DNA from 2 places in the Streptococcus sp. AS14 genome. Region 2 is predicted to be linked to the other one. Evidence: predicted binding sites of a transcription regulator. Region 2 holds the regulator's gene; the other holds the start of a gene.
What was found. Region 2 encodes CtsR, which represses protease genes until heat stress. Its sites were predicted from a motif close to TTGGTCAAAAAAGGTCAAANA; they were not measured.

Region 1 (7,138 bases), on a different contig from region 2:
TGCCAATAGTCCATAGGGGTCCAAAAAGAGAGAATCGCCCGCTAAAATAGCCATATCCTCTCCAAACTTCTTATGGCTAGTCAAGCGACCGCGACGATAGTCGTCATCATCCATAGCCGGCAAATCATCATGGATAAGGCTGCCAGTGTGAATCATCTCAAGAGCAGAGGCGACCTGATAGTGAGCCTCAGTCAGCTCAAGATCAAAAGCTTGAATCAATTCCAATAGCAGTAAGGGACGAATCCGCTTGCCGCCTGCCTGCACCGAGTACAAAATAACTTCTGATAAATCCGACGACACTTGCTGAGATTTATAAAAATCCGCAATCATCAGACCAATCTTTTCCAGTTTCTCGTTTCTTGTCATTCCATTTCCGTTTCTGTGCCGTCTGCCTGCATGACCTTAACTAAGGTCTTTTCTGCCTTGTCTAGACTAGCCTGGAGTTCCTTTGAAAGCTTCATTCCCTTTTGAAATTCCGCAATCGCCTCTTCCAGCGCTACATCACCATTTTCCAGCTTTTGGACAATGACTTCCAAGTCTGCTAAGTTTTCTTCAAATTTCTTTTCTTTGGACATGTTTTACCTCTACTTCCAGCTGCCCATCCCGCATAAGCAGGGTCAGCTCATCTTTTTCTTCAATGCATGCACTTGATTCGACAACCTTTTGATTCTTTTGGACAATAGCATAGCCACGCGCCACGATTCGACTGGTATCCAGCATAAGCAAGGCCTCAGACAATCTCCTGACTTGAGCCACCTTGTTATCATAAATGACCGCCATGTTGCTGCGCAGCAAACGCTCCAGCTGGGCAGTCTGCTCTTGAAAACGCTGAACGCGACTGAGCGGATTCAATGCCTCCAAACGATGCTGTAAGATTTTGACCCGCTGTTGCTCTTCACTATAATATTCGCGAATTTTTTGCTTAAGTTGCAGGTTGAGCTGGTCTAACTTCTGCAGATGGCCATCGTAAAGCCGCTCTGGCTGTCGGAAGATAACCGACTGGGTTAGCTTATTCAGGCGCTCGCGATAATAGGTCAGGCGATTGGACATCGCTCGTGACATGCGGTTTTCCTGCTGCTGCAAATGTCCCAGCAGGTCCAGCTTGGTGACCGGTGTTGCTAGCTCAGCCGCAGCTGTCGGAGTCGCAGCCCTGCGATCTGCTACAAAGTCCGCCAAAGTCGTATCTGTCTCATGGCCGACACTAGAAATAACAGGAATCCGAGACTCAAAAATAGCCCGAACTGTTTCCTCTTCGTTGAAAGCCCAGAGATCTTCGATAGAACCGCCGCCTCGACCAATAATCAGCACATCCAAATCGGACCGCTCATTGGCCAGTCTAATGTGGTCAGCAACCTGAGCTGCAGCCCCAACTCCCTGCACTTTTGTCGGATAAAGGACAATCTCCACTCCCGGAAAGCGACGGCTGACCGTCGTGATAATATCCCGAATGACCGCTCCGCTGGGACTGGTTACAACACCGATTTTCTTAGGAAATTGGGGCAAGGCTTGCTTGAATTTATCTTGAAAAAGCCCTTCTTCTCCCAGTTTTTTCTTGAGCTGTTCAAACTGGATAGCCAAGGCACCGATACCATCCGGCTCTGCCTTTTCAATGATAATAGAATAGGAACCGCTCGGCTCATAGAGCTGCACCCGGCCGATGACATTGATTTTCATGCCTTCTTCCAGCTCAAAGCCTAGCTTCTGGTAGACACCAGACCAAATCGTGACCTGAATGACGGCCTTCTCATCTTTCAATGAAAAATACTGATGATTAGGACGCCGGCGGAAATTGGACACTTGGCCAGTCAGATAGACCCGCTCCAAATAAGGATCCCGCTCAAACTTCATCTTCAGATACTTGGTCAAGGTCGAAACCGACAAATACTCTGGCATGTCCTTTTCCTTTCATTTCTAGTTTTTCCGTAACTTTTATTATAACAAAAAACTGCATAAAAAACCGATTACAAAGTCTAAAAATCCCCTGAAAAGCTAGAAAAAAACTGGGCTTCCACAAAAGAAACCCAGCTGACTTAAAACCTAAGAAAAAGTCTACTGACTCATCTCCTTCATCCACCTTGGAATAGCTCTGCTGATTGCCGTTGGTAGGACGACATAAGCTTCCTGACCCAATTTATCAGCGATAAGGGAATGAAGAAGGGTTGCAGCCGCCACTCGCTCAAAGAGACTGCTTGACTTGAACTGTCCAGCAAAAGCAGCAATCATACCAGCCAGCGTATCCCCCATGCCGCCAGTTGCCTGATAAGCTCCGCCTACTGTCAGCTCAAAGACCTGCTCTTGTCCGCTTTGATAGATGGTCGTTCCATGCTTTTTCTGCACGACAATACTGCCTAGAGGCAGCTGATTGACCGCCGCCTGATTGGCTGCTGCTGTCTGATCTGACAAGCTCAAACCCGATAAGCCTTCCCACTCCTTTTGGTGAGGAGTAAAAACTGTTTGGGATTTTGGAAATGGCAAAGCTGCTTTGCTAAAGAGAGAAATGGCTCCGCCATCCATTATTAGTATCTGCTGTTCTGCCACAGTCTGTACTACCTTTTGTAGGATATCTAGACCTAGTTGATTCTCTGCTAGGCCTGGACCAATCAAGACTAGATCTGATTTAGCCAACTGCTCTGTCAATCGGTCTTGCTCCTCTATGTCAAAGGCCATAGCCTCTGGTAAATGACTGTGCAGAGGGGCGATATTTTCTCTGTCTGTAGCAACAGTCACCAGACCGGCCCCACTATTGACTGCTGCCAAAGCTGCCATGATAATGGCGCCCCCATAAGGATAGGTCCCCCCAATCAATAAGAGACGGCCGTAGTCGCCCTTGTGACTATCCAAGGGACGTTCCCTAATGACCCTTTTTAAAACATTTTCAGCATTTTTTACCATGATATTCTCCTAGACCAACTTTATCCTGCACTTCAAACCTATCTTCATTATACACCAAAAGGCACCTAAACAGATGCCCCGTATCATAAGAAAGTTATTTTTCCCGAAAATCTGCAAATTTTTGTAAGATTCTTGCTGCAACTGCCTTGGGTAAATTTTCCTGAAAAGCGACCTGCTCATCCGCATAATCGCTCAAGCCTGGGAAATCACCAACCTGCACAGCGTAGAGAGAATTCTTAAAGAGCTGGATATCATTTTGATCATTACCAAAAGCTACATAATCCGAACCGCAGAGTTCCTTTACAGTTGAAGCTTTATTGGTTTCAGCCGGATTGACATAAAAACATTTCTCATGCTCATGATAGTCTAGACTTAGATTAGGCAAGCTTGCAAAACGAGCCTGTACATCATCTAAGAGCTGCTCATGATTCCCCATGTAAATAACGACCTTAATAGGATGCTGGAGTTCAGTCAGTTCCAGCCGTCTTGCCCGCTTGAGAGGATCTACACTGGCAATAAAAGGGATTTTTTCTAAAATCTGGCCGCTGTAGTCAAAAGTATTATCAACGAAAAAAGGCAAATTATAGGTCAAACAAGTATCTAGAATGGCTTGATAACTCGACTGATGCAGCTGACGCTCAAACATCAGCTGTCCATTCTGATAAGCTACTCCGCCGTTCAGGCCAATCACTATCTGCTGACTCAATTCCGGACCTAATAGTCCCAGACAATCTCGATAGGAACGCGCCGAAGCAAACAGAACTTCATGCCCAAACTGAGGAGCCGTCAGCAGGACCTGCTTAATCTCCTCATCAATCGTCATATAATCAAAGGACAAGGTCCCATCCAAATCAAAAACAAATTTCATGATTCAAGACTCCGTTTAAAGGCCTGGTAGGTCTGCTCCATCAGCATGGTAATAGTCATAGGCCCAACGCCTCCAGGTACAGGGGTAATCAGGCTGGCAAGTTCAGACACTTCATCAAACTTAACATCGCCAATCAGCTTGCCATTTTCATCTCGGTTCATACCGACGTCAATGACGACAGCCCCTTCCTTGACAAAGTCCTTGGTCACAAAATGTCCACGTCCGATAGCCACCACCAAAATATCTGCCCGCTTAGCAGTCTTGGCTAGATTGTGGGTCCGCGAATGTGTCAGAGTTACCGTCGCATTCTTAGCTAAAAGGAGCTGAGCCATGGGCTTACCGACAATATTACTCCGCCCGATGACGACCGCTCGCTTGCCTTCCAGTTCAATGCCATATTCATGGAACATTGCCATAATGCCTGCAGGAGTAGCCGGAATCATAACCGGATGGCCGCTCCATAGCTTGCCCATATTAAGGGGATGAAAGCCATCAACATCCTTGTCTGGATCAATAGCCAGCAGCACAGCTTCATCATCGATATGCTCAGGCAAGGGCAGCTGGACCAAAATGCCATGCCAATCAGGATTTTGATTATAAGTTTCAATCAAGCTCAAGAGCTCTTCTTGGCTAGTTTCTTCTGGCAGACGTTCTACCTTACTCCGAAAGCCAGCAGCCAAGGCTGAGCGCTCTTTATTACGCACGTAGATTTGACTGGCTGGATTATTTCCCACTAGAATCACTACCAAGCCCGGTACCTGACCTGTCTTTTCTTTGAGGCGAGCCGTTTTTTCGGCTAATTTTTTCTGAAGCTTCCCTGCCAAACCTCTACCATCAATAATCTGCGCCATGTCATTCTCATTTCTTTTTCATTATCTTTTTCATTATACCAAAAAAATTTGTGCCCAGCCTATAACTTTTTCTTATATAAGGTTATAAGGTAGGGATTCATTGGCAGCTAGTGGTAAAATTTTCAGCCCTACTGAATCATTTCTATCTCTTTTAAAATAAGATAAAAAGGGTAAAAATAAAAAGCAGCTAAGTGCTTTTTAGTAGAGTAATTCATAAATTTCCATTGCAATCAAATCGATGCTGTCGAAAGTATAGGTTTCACGCGCTGCGACATCACGCAAGGTGAATACAGAGCCGTTTTCTTCATCGTAACTGTAAGCTACTTCTGCTACAACAACTCCTTCACGCTCAAAATTACGTTTCAAATTTCCGCCATCCTTAGCCATAGCTTCTAAGCGGTTGATAATTCTAACTAAATGTGATTCCATTTTGTTTCTCCTATTTACTTAGTTCCCTCTTATTTTACCATAAATAGCGACCGAAATACCACTAAAAGCCAATTTTTTGTAATTTTTCAAGAATTTGTTTTCATTCTGCTCGGTCTAAGGGAGGATTTTGTAGTAAATTCTTGCAAAGTTCGAGAATACTGATATAATGAAACTATAAAACTTTGACTATTTTTGACCTTTAATTATTTCTATAAATAGCTTGCACACTAAAAGAAAAGAGGTATCTGCATGCTTTGTCAAAATTGTAAAATCAATGAATCTACGATTCACCTTTATACCAATGTAAATGGCCATAAACAGCAGGTGGATTTGTGCCAAAACTGCTACCAAATCATGAAAACAGACCCCGAACATTCCTTGTTCGGTGGAATTGCTAATGCCAACAATCACGGAACAGATCCTATCGATGACTTCTTCAATAGCCTCAGCAATTTTCAACAGCCTCAGGAACCAACTACTCCTCCTACCCAATCTGGCGGAGCCTATGGAGGCAGTGGCGGCTACGGTTCCAATCCCAGCAAGGGAGGCCAGCCTCAGCCAGCTCCGCAAAAACCAAAAGGTTTGCTGGAAGAATATGGTATCAATGTGACTGAATTGGCTCGCCAAGGCGAGATTGATCCTGTTATTGGCCGTGATGAAGAAATCGTCCGTGTCATTGAAATCCTCAACCGCCGCACCAAAAACAATCCTGTTCTCATAGGAGAGCCAGGAGTCGGAAAAACTGCCGTGGTGGAAGGTCTGGCCCAGAAAATTGTCGATGGTGATGTGCCTCATAAACTCCAAGGCAAGGAAGTTATCCGCCTAGACGTTGTCAGCTTAGTACAGGGAACTGGTATCCGTGGCCAATTTGAGGAGAGAATGCAGAAGCTCATTGATGAGATTCGTTCTCGTCAGGATGTCATTCTCTTCATTGATGAAATCCATGAAATTGTCGGAGCAGGCTCTGCTGGCGATGGCAATATGGACGCTGGGAACATCCTCAAACCAGCTCTGGCTCGCGGAGAACTCCAGATGGTCGGAGCAACCACTCTCAATGAATACCGTATCATCGAGAAGGATGCTGCGCTGGAGCGCCGTATGCAGCCCGTTAAGGTAGACGAGCCGACGGTTGAAGAAACCATTACCATCCTCAAAGGGATTCAGAAAAAATACGAAGACTACCATCATGTCAAGTACACAGATGCGGCTATTGAAGCTGCTGCCCTTCTCTCCAACCGCTACATCCAAGACCGCTTCCTACCAGACAAGGCTATTGACCTTTTGGATGAGGCTGGTTCTAAGATGAATCTGACCCTCAACTTCGTTGATCCCAAGGTCATTGACCAACGTCTGATTGAGGCCGAAAACCTCAAGGCTCAGGCAACCCGCGACGAAGACTTCGAGAAGGCGGCTTACTTCCGCGACCAGATTGCTAAGTACAAGGAACTCCAGCAGACAAGTGTACTAGACAAGGATACTCCGATTATCAGTGAGAAAACGATTGAGCACATCGTTGAGCAAAAGACAAATATTCCAGTTGGCGACCTCAAAGAAAAGGAACAGTCTCAACTAGTCAATCTCGCCAGCGACCTAAAGGCCCATGTCATCGGTCAAGACGATGCCGTGGATAAGATTGCCAAGGCTATCCGCCGCAACCGGGTCGGACTAGGAAGTCCTAATCGCCCAATCGGTAGCTTCCTCTTTGTCGGACCTACTGGTGTCGGTAAGACTGAGCTGTCTAAGCAACTAGCCATTGAGCTCTTTGGCTCGGCTGACAGTATGATTCGCTTTGATATGAGTGAATACATGGAGAAACACAGCGTGGCCAAGCTGGTCGGTGCCCCTCCGGGCTATGTTGGTTATGATGAAGCTGGTCAATTGACTGAGCGCGTCCGCCGCAATCCATACTCACTCATTCTGCTGGATGAGGGGGAAAAGGCCCATCCCGATGTTATGCACATGTTCCTGCAGGTTCTGGATGATGGCCGCCTGACTGATGGCCAAGGCCGGACTGTCAGCTTCAAGGACACCATTATCATCATGACATCTAATGCCGGTACTGGCAAAGCTGAAGCCAGCGTTGGCTTTGGAGCAGCGC
Region 2 (7,138 bases):
AATGCTCAATGTAAGGAATACCTTCCTTTTTCAACCGCTGGATACTAGCCGCCTTGCGCTCTTCTGGTGTTTTCAATTTGGCTTTCTTGCCAGCAAACAAATCTTTAAAAAACGACATCTCAGCCTCCAATCCTTCAATTTCCAGTTTTATTGAATGATGAAATAACTGTTCGGTATCTATAGGTATGCTTGCCATACGTGATTAATCTCGAGCATACAATTTCCCATTGCAAGGTTTCGCTTTTTATGCGACTTCGAACTTGAGTTGGCCAGCTTTGACCCCGACCTTAAGAGTCTGACCATTCGTCAAATCTCCTGTCAAGAGGAGCTCAGACAGCTTGTCCTCTACCTGGGTCTGCAGAGTTCGGCGCAATGGCCGTGCACCCATTTCCACATCGTAGCCTTCCTGAGCCAGCAGCTTAAGAGCACTAGCCTGAAACTTCAGCTCAATTCCCTTCTCAGCAAGACTGGCAATGAGCGGTTTGACCATAACCTTGACCACCTCCTGCATATCTTCTGCAGATAAGCTGTGGAAGACTACCTTCTCATCGATACGGTTGATAAACTCTGGTCTATATGCTTTCTTGAGTTCTTCCAGCATCCGTTTTTCCATATTGGCATGGTCCAAGCGAATATCCCGCGCCCCAAAGCCCACCATCTTATCATCCCGCAAACTGGTCGCCCCCAGATTGCTGGTCATGATAATAATCGTGTTGGAGAAGTCCACCTTGCGGCCCTTACTGTCAGTCAACTGACCATCATCCAAAACCTGCAGGAGAACATTGAAAATATCCGGATGCGCCTTTTCCACCTCGTCAAAGAGTAGGACAGAATAAGGTCTGTTGCGCACCTTCTCCGTCAGCTCTCCTCCCTCTTCATAGCCTACATAACCTGGAGGAGCTCCGTTGAGGCGGCTAGCCGCGAATTTCTCCATGTACTCACTCATATCAAAGCGGATGAGGGCAGATTCGTCATCAAAGAGACTTTCGGCCAAGGCCTTGGCTAGCTCTGTCTTCCCGACTCCTGTCGGACCTAGGAACATAAAGGACCCAATTGGCCGCTTGCTGCTGCGGATACCAGACTGATTGCGTCGGATAGCTCGGCTGATAGCTGAAATCGCCTCGTCCTGCCCAATCACGCGTTTATGCAGTTCTGTTTCCAAATTGAGGTATTTCTTCGCATCTGTCTGAGTCAGCTTCTGCACTGGAATACCAGACAAACCGCTAAGGGTCGCCAAGACATCGTCTTCTTCCACTTTCAGCTTATAAAGCTTGGGTTGCTGCTCTTGCTCAAGCAACTTCGAGACTTTTTTGAAATCCGCTGCCATCAAGGCTTGATCCACTGGAGTCAAATCCGACTGCTCGTAATTCTGCGGTCCTCTGTTCTGGACTGTCGCACTAGCCTCGTCCAAAAGATCAATGGCAGAGTCTGGCAGATGCTTGCTAGTCAGATAGCGATGGGCATATTTCACCGCCGTCTCAATAGCCTGATCACTAATCTGCACCTTGTGATGGTCCTCATAGCTCTTTCTCAGACCTTGTAAAATAGCAATGCTATCAGCTACATTAGGCTCTTCTATGCTGACCTTGGCAAAACGCCTAGAAAGAGCAGCATCTTTTTCAATATGTTTCTGATACTCTTCCTGCGTCGTAGCACCAACTGTCCGCAGAGTTCCGCGAGCCAGAGCCGGTTTCAGGATATTGGCCGCATCCAAGGTCGAGTCAATACCGCTGCCAGAGCCCATGATAGTATGCAACTCATCGATGAAAAGAATAACATGACCATCTTCTTCAATGTCATTGATGATGTTATTCATTCGCTCCTCGAAATCTCCGCGAAAGCGAGTGCCAGCGACTACATTCATCAAGTCCAGCTCCAAAACCCGCATCTTGGAAAGTTCAGCAGGAACCTGACCAGCTGCTACACGCTGGGCCAGACCTAAAGCCAGAGCTGTCTTACCAACCCCAGCATCTCCAACTAGCACTGGATTGTTTTTAGTCTTGCGACTAAGAATCTGAACTATCCGTGAAATTTCTTGATCGCGGCCAATGACGGGCTCCAATCGGCCATCTCTAGCCAGCTCCGTCAAATCACGAGTGTAGTCTTCTAGCCCCCCGCTGGTAGAAGCTGGCATCCCCATCATATTAGCCATGGTCTGCTTGGCTGCCATTACTCCCTTATTCAGACTGCGAATAGCCTTGATATCTTCCTTGCCCCAGCCAGCTCGCTGCTCCAAGACCTTTCGCAAATCACTGATTTTCGGTCCCTGCTCCTTATCATCGTAGCTAAAGCCGGTAAATTCCAGAATACGAGAGGCCAAGGTCCCCCGGTCAAATAGCATGGCCAGCAGCACATGCTCAGTACCTACATGCTTAGCCCGAACAGCTTCTGCAATCTGCCCCGCCTCCTCAAACAACTCCTCTAAGCGATAAGAAAAAGGCAGCAGCTCAAAGTGACCGTCTTTCTGATAAGCCTGACCAGTAATCTGAAAAGCCGCTTCTTCAAATCCATCCACTTCCACAGGAAACTCATTGAGGACTGAGCCAGCAACGCTGTAGGGATTATTAGCCAGAGCAATCAGCAGATGCCATGATTCCAGATAATCTGTTGTAAAATGGCCGGCCAAGAGCTGGGCTGCTTCCAAGCTTTCTATTAAGGCTTTTGAGTATTTCATTTATGATTCCATTCCTTTTCTGTCTAGTTGTTGTAAAATCTTTTTTAATATCCGGGCACGAATCACCGCAGCTCCATCGCCCAAAATCGAGTCCGATGCTGTTGACAAGATTAGATTGCCCTCACGTTCAGTCATAATCTTCTCATCAAAAAGAAGCTGAATAACATCTGTGAAAACCTGCTGGCTGACACGCTCTCCCACACTGTCGTACAGGCCGCAAAGCATCTGATGCCGGTCGGAAAATTCAATCTTTCCAATTCGAATATAGCCGCCACCGCCACGCTTACTCTCAACGATATAGCCCCGACTTTCCGTAAAACGCGTCTTAATCACATAGTTAATCTGACTGGGAACCACCTGAAAAACATCAGCCAGTTCACTGCGTTTCAATTCAACCATCCCAGCCTGAGCCAGAATAGACTTGATATATGCTTCAATACTGTCCGATGTGTTTTTTGCACCCATGACTTCCCTTTCCAGTTGAGAATTTCAGAATAAATTTCTTTTTTCCTTGTTTCTCTAACATTGACTATCTTTGACTAATATTATACCGGAAAAATCTCTATTTTAAAAGAAAAAGGGATGACTGAAAGGTCTGACAATTCAAACTAGTGAAAAAGCTTTGTCAGGCTTGTGTAACCGCTTGCTTTTTGCTTTTAAAGCGTTATAATATAGGTGGAAATCCACAAGGAAAAGACAGGCAGAAACTCCTGCCTGCCAACTATCATCTAAACAAGGAGGATAATCCAATGAAAATGGATTGGCTCAACTATTCTCGTCATGTACTCAAATGGCTCTTTGCAGCTCTGAGTATTTTCACCATCTTTTCTGCTGACTATGTTGATATTCCTATCGGAGCTCTCATCGCCTGTCTTTATGCTCCCCTGCTCTTCGAACAGGAGCTGATCAGCAACCGAGTCAAATGGTATAGCTTTCTAATCATGATGATGGTTACTCTTCCCCTTCTGTTTATTACCAAAGTCTATCAGTTTAGCCTAACTTACCCCCAAACAACAGCTCTTCTCTTCATATTGGTAGTCTTGATTTTTACCAATGGCTTGATTGCTCATAAGGAAGAAAGAGAAAAAGCAGCTAAGTGATGCTGCTCACCATTCTAAACTTGATGTTTCAAAATGCTACAAACAAAAGGCCTGAGGCAAATTCTCAGACCTTTTTATCATTCTATTTCTAAGCTAAAAACGATTAGTTTTGACCAAGAGCAGCAGCCATTGTTGCAGCTACTTCGTTTTCAAAGTCGTTAGCAGCTTTCTCGATACCTTCACCAACTTCAAAGCGAGCGAACTCAACTACTGAAGCATTTACTGATTCAAGGTAAGCTTCAACTGTCTTGCTGTCGTCCATGATATAGACTTGTGCAAGAAGTGTGTAAGCTTGGTCAACTTTAGTGTTGTCAAGCATGAAGCGATCCATTTTACCTGGGATGATCTTGTCCCAGATCTTTTCTGGTTTGCCTTCTGCAGCCAATTCAGCCTTGATGTCTTCTTCAGCTTGAGCAACAACTGCATCAGTCAATTGAGCTTTAGAACCGTATTTCAAGTGTGGAAGAGCTGGTTTACCAACCATTGCACGGCTTTCGTTGTCTTGATCGATGACATGGTTCAATTGAGCCAATTCATCTTTAACAAATTGCTCATCCAATTCTTTGTATGAAAGAACAGTTGGTTTCATCGCAGCGATGTGCATAGAGATTTGCTTAGCAAGAGCATCGTCTCCACCGTCAACAACTGAGATAACTCCGATACGGCCACCGTTGTGTTGGTAAGCACCAAAGTGTTGAGCATCTGTCTTTTCAATCAAAGCAAAGCGACGGAAGGAGATTTTTTCTCCAATAGTTGCAGTTGCGGATACATATGCAGCTTCAAGAGTTTCACCTGAAGGCATTGTCAAAGCAAGAGCTTCTTCGTTGTTAGCTGGTTTGCCTTCAGCGATTACTTTAGCTGTTGCGTTTACCAAGTCAACAAATTGAGCGTTTTTCGCAACGAAGTCAGTTTCAGCATTCACTTCAACAACAGCTGCAACATTACCGTTTACGTAAACACCTGTCAGACCTTCAGCGGCAACACGGTCAGCTTTCTTAGCTGCTTTTGCCATACCTTTTTCACGAAGCAATTCAATCGCTTTTTCGATGTCACCATCTGTTTCAACAAGTGCTTTCTTAGCGTCCATGACACCAGCACCAGATTTTTCACGCAATTCTTTGACAAGCTTAGCTGTAATTTCTGCCATTTTTCTTCTCCTATTTTTTAATGTAAATAAAGGAGCTGGGCTGAGCCCTGCCCCTTTAGGTTAGTTTACTGATTATTCGTTTGAACCTTCAACAACTTCAACGATTTCTTCGATAGAATCTGCTTGAGTTTCAGTTTCAGCCAATTCTGCTTCTACTGATTCAACGCTATCTTCACCTTGACGGCCTTCGATAACAGCATCAGCCATTTTCGCAGTGATCAATTTAACCGCACGGATTGCATCGTCGTTCGCTGGGATAATCACATCGATATCATCAGGATCAGTGTTAGTATCAACCATGGCAACCACTGGGATACCTAATTTCTTAGCTTCCTTAACAGCGATTTGCTCTTTATGAGGGTCAACTACGTACATGACGTCTGGGATGCGAGGCATATCTTCGATACCGCCCAAGAATTTTTCAAGACGAGCACGTTGTTTGTTGAGAAGAGCGACTTCTTTCTTAGGAAGAACTTCGAAAGTTCCGTCTTCTTCCATGCGTTTGATTTCTTTCAAACGAGCTACACGTTTTTGGATAGTAGACCAGTTTGTAAGAGTTCCACCCAACCAACGGTGGTTGATGAAATATTGACCTGAACGTTCTGCTTCTTCTTTCACAGCGTCAGCAGCTTGCTTTTTAGTACCAACGAAGAGGATAACTGCATCGTTAGCAGCAGCATCACGCATAAAGTCGTAAGCTTGGTCAGCATACTTTACAGTTTGCTGCAAGTCGATTACGTGGATACCGTTACGCTCAGTGAAGATGTACTTAGCCATCTTAGGGTTCCAGCGACGAGTTTGGTGACCAAAGTGAACACCAGCCTCAAGAAGTTGTTTCATTGAAATTACTGCCATGAGTAAATTCTCCTTTTTGTTTTTTTCCTCTTTTAGATTTCAGCTCGCAGGACCACCCGAGGGCAACAGTCCCACAATTCATCTAAAATGAGTATTTTGCCATTTACACGGCGACCTCTATTATAACAAAAGCGCAGCTCTTTGACAAGGCATTTACCAGATTTTCTTCCGCTAGCCACTATTCCCACTTCTCAGCAGAACATTTATTCTCCAAATTGTTCAGAATAGGAACATCTAATATTTTCTGCTTTGACTATGAAAGACTCTTGACGAAAACAAGTATTTACGATAGAATAATAAGAGTTGCGGCGGTATAGCCAAGTGGTAAGGCACGGCTCTGCAAAAGCTTGATCGTCGGTTCAAATCCGTCTACCGCCTTCATAGATATATTTCCAGAAGCCCACCAAAGGGCTTTTTTATTGCATTTCCTATTGTTTCTAGCAAACTTTGCTGATATAATATTATAAAAATATCATTCATCATCAGCGAAAGGAAAAAAGATTGATTATGAAAAAAGTTAGCTTCTATGCCCTCAGCCTTCTCTCTCTGCTAGCTCTCTCAGCCTGCATGCCTGCCAAGCAGACGCAGCAAAGAAAAAAGACGCCTAGCTCCCTCAAAGCTTCGAAAAGTTCAACCTCAACAAAGGAATCTAGCAAAAAAAGTTCCTCTTCTAGTGAAGATGATGAAGACTACTCTACTTCTTCTAGCTCTAATACTCGCAAGGACCCTAATGCTCAAATCAGCCTAATTGATCAGGGAGAGGCTCTGGAAGCTCTTGGGGATATCCCTGAAATTCCAAAATGGGCTGAATTTAAAACCATAAAAGTTGAGTCCCTTATAGGATCTGCTGGTCCTACTCCCAGCACCAAAGATGAGGTTGTCAGCAAAATGGGACCCGCTGACTCAGATATGGGAAGTGGCGGCTTTTGGCGAGGAACTGATTACAGCATCTTGATAAGTTTTAGTGACCAGGGAGCAGTAACTACCAAGACAGCCAGCCTACCTAATCCTAAGAAAATCAACAATCTCAAGGATGTGCAACCTGGGATGTCCGCGCAGGAGGTCGTTGCTAAACATGGACGCCCAGAAACAATCGCAGTCTTTGGCCACTCAACTGTTTTTGGATGGAAAGGTCAAGATGGCAAAGATTACAGCGTCATGTTCGATCAAGATAAAGTCTATCAGATTGTTGAACCGTAAAATGTAAATTTGCTATTTTAAACTTTAGATTTTATAGAACTCTATTAATTTCTCTACCCAGAACAATCAAATCGTTGGGGTAATGTCTACCTATCAAATGAAACAAACTAAAGACATTATTGACTCCGTCATTAAGGATAAGTAATCTCACACTTCGTTCCA

Region 1: the regulator CtsR is predicted to act here: its motif matches at 5,220-5,240, upstream of HMPREF1150_RS04775 (ATP-dependent Clp protease ATP-binding subunit).

Annotation. Positions count from the first base shown of each region.
Region 1 is NZ_ALKI01000013.1:84,381-91,518, reverse strand. It holds gene HMPREF1150_RS04740 (polyprenyl synthetase family protein) at 1-366, opposite strand, end outside; gene HMPREF1150_RS04745 (exodeoxyribonuclease VII small subunit) at 363-575, opposite strand; gene xseA (exodeoxyribonuclease VII large subunit) at 553-1,893, opposite strand; gene HMPREF1150_RS12285 (hypothetical protein) at 1,838-2,074, opposite strand; gene HMPREF1150_RS04755 (NAD(P)H-hydrate dehydratase) at 2,050-2,892, opposite strand; gene HMPREF1150_RS04760 (HAD hydrolase family protein) at 2,987-3,760, opposite strand; gene HMPREF1150_RS04765 (bifunctional methylenetetrahydrofolate dehydrogenase/methenyltetrahydrofolate cyclohydrolase) at 3,757-4,611, opposite strand; gene HMPREF1150_RS04770 (DUF1797 family protein) at 4,810-5,040, opposite strand; gene HMPREF1150_RS04775 (ATP-dependent Clp protease ATP-binding subunit) at 5,290-7,138, shown strand, end outside.
Region 2 is NZ_ALKI01000017.1:137,324-144,461, reverse strand. It holds gene HMPREF1150_RS02245 (DUF4272 domain-containing protein) at 1-151, opposite strand, end outside; gene HMPREF1150_RS02250 (ATP-dependent Clp protease ATP-binding subunit) at 245-2,674, opposite strand; gene HMPREF1150_RS02255 (CtsR family transcriptional regulator) at 2,675-3,139, opposite strand; gene HMPREF1150_RS02260 (hypothetical protein) at 3,286-3,774, shown strand; gene tsf (translation elongation factor Ts) at 3,878-4,921, opposite strand; gene rpsB (30S ribosomal protein S2) at 4,994-5,776, opposite strand; tRNA gene HMPREF1150_RS02275 (tRNA-Cys) at 6,084-6,154, shown strand; gene HMPREF1150_RS02280 (hypothetical protein) at 6,284-6,976, shown strand.